3 regions of the Pseudarthrobacter sp. J1763 genome follow, and region 1 is predicted to be linked to each of the others. Evidence: riboswitches for the same ligand, from Rfam matches in the RefSeq annotation. Region 1 holds a riboswitch; each other region holds the start of a gene.
The links. A riboswitch is a leader RNA that binds a small molecule or an ion and turns the genes downstream of it on or off. The one in region 1 is predicted to bind S-adenosylmethionine.

Region 1 (2,254 bases):
GCCTCAAGATTTACACTGTTTCCCAAATGCTCAGCCTGCGTTACGGCCAGCGCGCCACGCAGACCTCTGGCATTGTGATGCTTGCCTACACCCTGATGCTCTGCGCAACTTCTACGGGCGCCTACGCCACCATTTTTGTGGTTCTCTTCGGCTGGGAACGTTGGCTGGCCATCGCCGTGGGCGGTGCCATTGTGCTGGTGTACTCGACTATCGGCGGTATGTGGTCCATTACCCTCGCTGACCAGGTTCAGTTCATCATCAAAACCGTGGGCATCTTCTTCCTGATGCTCCCGTTCACACTCAACGCAGCCGGCGGCCTAAACGGCATCCGCGAACGCGTTGACGCGAGCTTCTTCCAGATGGACGGCATCGGGGTCCAGACCATCATCACGTACTTTGTGGTCTACACCTTGGGTCTGTTGATCGGTCAGGACATTTGGCAGCGTGTGTTCACCGCCAAAACCCCTGCGGTTGCCCGTTGGGGCGGCGCCACTGCCGGTATCTACTGCATTCTCTACGGTGTGGCCGGCGCTTTGATCGGCTTGGCCGCCAAGGTAGCACTGCCCAATATTGACGTCAAAGCACTCGGCAAGGACGTTGTTTACGCCGAGGTCGCCACCAACATTTTGCCAATCGGGATCGGTGGTCTGGTCATGGCTGCCGCTGTTGCCGCCATGATGTCCACTGCGTCCGGTGCGCTCATTGCCGCAGCAACCGTGGCACGCGCCGATGTTGTTCCTTTTGTTGCCAGCTGGTTTGGGAAAACCATCAACACCAATGACACCGAAAACCCGGAGCACGACGTCAAAGCCAACCGTTATTGGGTCCTTGCTTTGGGCATCATCGCCGTGCTGATTTCCATGGCCGCGCAGGATGTTGTGGTGGCTTTGACCATCGCTTACGACATCCTGGTGGGCGGTCTACTGGTGGCAATCCTAGGTGGTCTGGTGTGGAAGCGCGGTACCGGAATCGCCGCTGCATGGTCAATGGCTGTTGGCTCCGTCCTCACTCTGGCACTGCTGATTGCCTACTCCGCTGGCATCATCCCCAGCGAGGATGGCGTGTACGCCAACGATCCCATCTACTGGGGCCTTGGCGCGTCGCTGCTGGTTTATGTGGTTCTCTCACTCCTGACTAAGCCCACTGACGCGGCTGTTCGCGCCGCATGGGACAAGCGTGTATCAGGCGCAGTTGTGGAAGAAAAAACGCCGGTAGCAGTTCCTTAGACGCACAGAGCACGTAACAAAAGCACCTCCTGCGGCGGTGCCGGATTCACAAATTCCGGCACCGCCGCAGTGCGTTGTAAGCTGGTGCGCAGCTTCAAGACTTGTGGTGCCAAGCTCCGACTTACCACAGACCAACCCCATGTTCGCGGGTGGTTCGGATGAGGAAGCGGCCGCGGCCAGAAGGCCGGGGCAAGAGCAACGGAAGGATCCGGCCGTGTCAGCCGCCCCCACAGACCGCTATTCAGCCCCGCAGCAACCAGTTCAGTTTCAAGAACCAATTCAGTTTCAAGAACCAGTTCAGTTTCAGCAATCGCTTAAGTACGACGACGCCGCGGACACCGCGTCCCAGCCCACCACGGTGCCGGTCCTGCCAGCCGTGGATCTAAATTTGGGCACCGTCACCATCTGGCGCTCAAGTGGGTCTCAACGGTATTGGTGTGCCGAGCCGAAGGAGTTGGCCCGAGCACTGAACAATGCTGTGGCTCAACCGGGCTGGGATGAAGTGAACGCTGTGCTGACTGTCCGTGTAGCCGCCATAGGGCACCGCCGTGGGAAACCTCTGAGCTTCACTCTGAAAGCCACAAATTAAGGTCTACCGAAACTTTTTCGCAAGGAATACCGGCCCAAAATCCGAGCCGATAAACGGTACAGTGATGGTTGCGCAACGGGGCGCCACCTTTCATTGAACCCAGGAGCCCGAGTTGAATTCAACGCCGGAAGAGCAGTCCGGAACCCACCAGCAAGCAGTTACTGAAGCTACTTCTGCAGACATCAAACGCTGGCGGCAGTACCTCGCCGACGAGCGCGCCGAAGCGGCCGTATACCGCGATTTGGCCCAGCGCCGCGAAGGCGAAGAGCGCTCAATCTTGCTCGCTTTGGCCGAAGCTGAGGGCCGGCATGAGGCTCACTGGGAGCAGCTCTTGGGCGAGCATGCTGAGCAGAAGCGTGCCGCCTCGCTCAACAGTCAGCTCCTCGGATTCTTGGCCCGGAACTTTGGATCCGTGTTCGTTTTGGCCTTGGCCCAGCGC
Region 2 (2,254 bases), on a different contig from region 1:
CGGCAGCCATCATTGTTAGCTCGCTGTTGCGCGGTAGCTACCACCTGTATCAAGGGTTCGGACCGTTTATTGGCAACGTGGTGATGGGTTTGCTCTTCGCGTGGTTGTACTCGCGTCAGTGCAGATTGGTTCCGCTCTTGGTGGCGCACGCGCTCCTGGATATTGCTGCCTTTGTAGGTTTCAGCCTCTTTGGCAAAGCAATCGGCCTAGGCTAACGCGGAACGCTAACTCAGGCCGATCGATTTTATGCTTGCAGAAGTGTGAAGCCTAGATGGTGACAGCTCCGTTGGGAGTGTTGAAGGTGACGGACATAATGCCAGGTGTGCCGTGCGGTGCTACCCACTCAACGGCTACATCTTCTAGAGGCTGTTCTACTGGCTCACCCAACCATTCGGTAACGCGCTCAGCTGAGCCCGCGATAGTCAGTTTGGACATCGCGATTTCGCTGTTGTAGACGTTGGAAGGGTGCAGTTGCGGGTCACCCTCCCACTTGAGCATGTAGGGGACCTGCGGGTCTGCAATCAGACCGAGGATGCCAATCTGGTGCCACATCAATTCGCGGCCGTCAGGGAATTTGCGGTTGCCCGGGACTGCTGCTCTGCCAAGTCGCTGTTCAAAGGGGGAGAGGTCCTCGACTTCCACACACCATCCCATCCAGCCACCGCCGGCAGCGGAACGGGCGCGCACAGCTTGTCCAAACGGGGCTTTGTCCGAAGCGGGGTGGTCTAGGACCTCCACCACTTCAAGATAGGTGTGCCCAGAGAGGGGAATGATCATGTTACGAGTACCGAAGCGGGGATGCACTCCGCCACGGACTGCATCTACACCTAAGGCGGCGGAGATTCGTTCGGTAGTGGCCGTGAGGCCGTCGGTTTCACAAGCGTAAGAGACGTGATCCATGCGCATGCCATTCATCTTGGCACTTTGTGATGGAGGTCTCAGCTAAGGCTCACCTAAGCGTTATGGGATGTCCCTACATTCTGTGTGGTCGCAGTCATCTTCGTCATATTTGTCACACGCACTGGAGACTGCAGCTCGCGGGGCCTACTCTATAAAAAGGTCATGAGTGCCAGCGCTAAACCCCGGTTTGCTGGCCGGCAACCCTCTTCTAGCGGTGGGGTGCCCCGGGTGAAGACCAGGTTTCGCGGCAACGGGTCGCGGAGCAAGCGCGGTCCGTTCGCCTCAGTCTCGGCTAGAGGTCTCGGTCCTTAACCTGAGGAACGAACATGTCGAATTCATGGTCCTTTGAAACCCGTCAGATCCATGTTGGTCAGGAACCAGATGTCGCTACCGGCGCCCGGGCACTGCCGATTTATCAGACAACTTCTTTTGTTTTTCCTAGTGCCGAGAGTGCAGCCAATCGTTTCTCGTTGAGCGAGCTAGCCCCCATCTACACCCGCATTGGTAACCCCACGCAGGATGCGGTTGAGCAGCGAATCGCTAGCTTGGAAGGCGGCATTGGGGCGCTCCTTCTGAGCTCGGGCCAGGCTGCTGCAACTTTGGCAATCCTCAACGTTGCCGAGGCTGGCGATCACATTGTGGCGAGCCCCAGCCTCTACGGCGGAACGTACAATTTGCTGGCGCACACACTCAAAAAGTTCGGTGTGGAGGCCACCTTTGTGAAGGACCCGGACAATCTTGACCAGTGGCGTGCGGCTGTCAAACCGAACACCAAATTATTCTTCGGTGAGGTAGTTTCTAACCCGCGCCAAGATGTACTGGACCTTGAAGGTATCTCCGCTTTGGCACATGAGATCGGCGTTCCGCTGATTGTGGACAACACTCTGGCCACCCCCTACCTGATTCGTCCCATCGAATGGGGAGCAGACGTCGTCGTTCATTCGGCAACCAAATATTTGGGTGGCCACGGCAGCGCAATTGCTGGTGTGATTGTGGATTCGGGAAAGTTTGATTTCGCTGCTTATCCGGACCGTTTCCCTAATTTCAACACCCCAGACCCCAGCTACAACGGGCTGGTTTATGCACGGGATCTTGGCAAGGATGGCGCCCTCGGGGCCAACCTATCCTTCATCCTTAAAGCTCGAGTTCAACTCTTGCGGGACCTCGGCGCAGCAGTGTCACCATTCAACGCATTCCTCATTGCTCAGGGACTTGAAACGCTGAGCTTGCGCGTGGAACGCCACGTGGAGAACGCGGTCAAAACGGCCCAATGGCTTGAGGCTCGCGACGATGTAGTCTCTGTGGCTTACGCCGGTCTCGAGTCCAGCCCGTGGTTTGCCCGCGGTCGCAAATA
Region 3 (2,254 bases), on a different contig from region 1:
AGAATGGCGCCACCCATCACACGTCCTTGACCGTCGATGTGCTTGGTGCCTGAGTAGACAATGACGTCAGCGCCCAAGTCTCCGCAGCGCTGGAGTAAAGGCGTGGCAAAAACGTTGTCCGCCACAACTTTGGCCCCCGCCGCGTGGGCAAGTTGTGAAACCGCGGCAATGTCCACAATTTCTTGCATGGGGTTGGACGGGGATTCAAAAAAGACTGCTTGTGTGGGGACTGAGAGGGCTTCCCTCCACTGATCCAAATCTGGGCCGTCAACGAATACTGTTTCAACGCCCCAGCGGGGAAGGATTTCATTCAAGATCACAAAACAAGAGCCAAAGAGTGAGCGCGAAGCTACTACTCGGTCCCCGGCGGCCAACAGTGCACCGAGTGCGGTGAACACAGCAGACATGCCGGAGGCCGTGGCGAAACATGCCTCGGTGCCTTCTAGAAGCCGCAGTCGCTCCTGGAAAGTGGCCACGGAGGGATTGCCATAGCGGGAATACACAAAGCGTTCGTCTTCGCCCGTGAACGCCCGCTCAGCTGCGGCCGCGCTCTCGTAAACGAATCCTGAGTTCAGGAACAGCGCCTCGGAAGTTTCCTGGAAACCAGTCCGGTCCAAACCTCCACGCACCGCCTGGGTGGTGGGGCTCCAAGATTCGGCGTCAGGGTTAAAAGTCATAATTCAGCGCCCCAAATTGGTAGGTAGCCCGCTGTTCTTCCAGCCGTTCACTATCCGGTCCCCATAAGCGTCTGGAACGCCTTCGAAGCCCTCCAGTATGTTGAAGGACCTAAAGCCGGCAGCGGTAGCTGCCTCGGCTGCGGCGATGGACCGCTGACCTGAACGGCACAAGAAAATCAGTTCGGCGTCGTCGTTCTTTGGTGCTTGTGCACGCAAGTCATCCAGAAAGTCCGGGTTCTGCACGCCACCGGCGAGGTTCCACTGGATAAAGAGGGCGTCGTTGGGTGTTTCCTTGGTTTCCGGGATGCCGATGTGTGCCCATTCCGCCTCGGTACGAACGTCCACCAGCACGGCTCCGGCCAGCAGTTTTTCCCACGCCTGGGCGGGTGTGAGGTCGCCAGCGTAGCTCATGCCTGGCCCTGTGCTTCCTTCAAAACCACTGCCTGGGCGGCGATCACGGAGGTGCCGTTGAAAGTGACGGACGGGCTGCCGTGCAGTTCGTAACCGTCGGCAAGGGCCGCGGAGATCCGCTCGCAGAATTCGCGGGTGTCAGGGCCGGTGATCAGACGGTAGGCCAGTTTTTCTGTGGGGGCTTGCTCGGTGGTTGCCGGTACGGATTCGGCGAGGATTTCAGACATCCGGGTACTCCTTTTCTGCGCGCTTGCAGACCGCGTTCCGGCCTGCCGAGTATTCACCTGAGGCACCCCGCCGCGGAAGGGAGGGTTGCCGACCGGTCAGTCAGGGCCTGGGACCGGTGCTCATTACTCAGCAAAAACATAGCACCGATAACGACGCCGGGACGTCCCGGCGTCGTTATGTTGCGTAACGCTGTGGTTGGTTACGCCGTTTTGTCCTCGTTGTGGTGGGCGATTAGCTCGCGCTTGAGGATTTTGCCGCTGGGGCCGGTGGGGAACGCGTCCATCACTTTGATCACGCGCGGGTATTTGTACGCGGCAAGGCGTTCTGACCCGTACTCGAGTAAGCCTTTTTTTGTAATGGTGCTGCCCGGTGTCAGGACCACGGCGGCGGCGATTTCTTGGCCGTGAACTTCGTGGTCCACACCGTAAACCGCCACGCTCACAACGTCCGGGTGGGCGCTGAACACTTCTTCAACTTCGCGCGGGTACACGTTGTAGCCGTTGCGGATGATCATTTCTTTTTTGCGGTCCAGGATCCGCAGGTATCCCTCTTCGTCTTTGGTGCCAAGGTCGCCGGTGCGGAACCAGCCGTCCACCACGGCCTCGGCGGTGGCGTCGGGGCGGTTGAGGTAGCCCTTGAAGAGGTTGTGTCCGCGGACCACGAGTTCACCGAGTTCGCCGGTGGGCAGTAGCTCGATCGAGTCGGTGACTTCCGGGCGGGCGATCTCTACGTCAACTCCCCAGACTGCGGTTCCCACGGTTCCGGGGCGCGGCGGGACCCCAACGTGGTTGAAGCTGGCCACGGGGGAGGTCTCGGTGAGACCGTATCCTTCGTAGATTTCGGAGTCATACACCTCGCGGAATCGGTCCATCACGGCTAGGGGCAGTGAGGCGCCGCCGGAGATGCAGTACCGCAAGGCCGTGGGGCGTTCTGGGTTC

Region 2: another riboswitch for S-adenosylmethionine. It lies ahead of ACQQCD_RS11270 (bifunctional o-acetylhomoserine/o-acetylserine sulfhydrylase); the one in region 1 lies ahead of ACQQCD_RS02335 (hypothetical protein).
Region 3: another riboswitch for S-adenosylmethionine. It lies ahead of ACQQCD_RS08205 (DUF1737 domain-containing protein); the one in region 1 lies ahead of ACQQCD_RS02335 (hypothetical protein).

What each region holds. Positions count from the first base shown of each region.
Region 1 covers NZ_JBNPEN010000002.1:70,958-73,211, reverse strand. Annotated here, with positions in the region: partial or broken gene ACQQCD_RS02340 (sodium:solute symporter) at 1-1,226, shown strand, start outside; SAM riboswitch class IV at 1,319-1,428, shown strand; gene ACQQCD_RS02335 (hypothetical protein) at 1,441-1,815, shown strand; gene ACQQCD_RS02330 (VIT1/CCC1 transporter family protein) at 1,928-2,254, shown strand, end outside.
Region 2 covers NZ_JBNPEN010000011.1:70,364-72,617, reverse strand. Annotated here, with positions in the region: gene ACQQCD_RS11280 (CPBP family intramembrane glutamic endopeptidase) at 1-215, shown strand, start outside; gene ACQQCD_RS11275 (VOC family protein) at 268-906, opposite strand; SAM riboswitch class IV at 1,059-1,175, shown strand; gene ACQQCD_RS11270 (bifunctional o-acetylhomoserine/o-acetylserine sulfhydrylase) at 1,227-2,254, shown strand, end outside.
Region 3 covers NZ_JBNPEN010000006.1:145,964-148,217, reverse strand. Annotated here, with positions in the region: gene ACQQCD_RS08215 (O-succinylhomoserine sulfhydrylase) at 1-677, opposite strand, end outside; gene ACQQCD_RS08210 (rhodanese-like domain-containing protein) at 681-1,088, opposite strand; partial or broken gene ACQQCD_RS08205 (DUF1737 domain-containing protein) at 1,088-1,315, opposite strand; SAM riboswitch class IV at 1,330-1,443, opposite strand; gene ACQQCD_RS08200 (long-chain-fatty-acid--CoA ligase) at 1,516-2,254, opposite strand, start outside.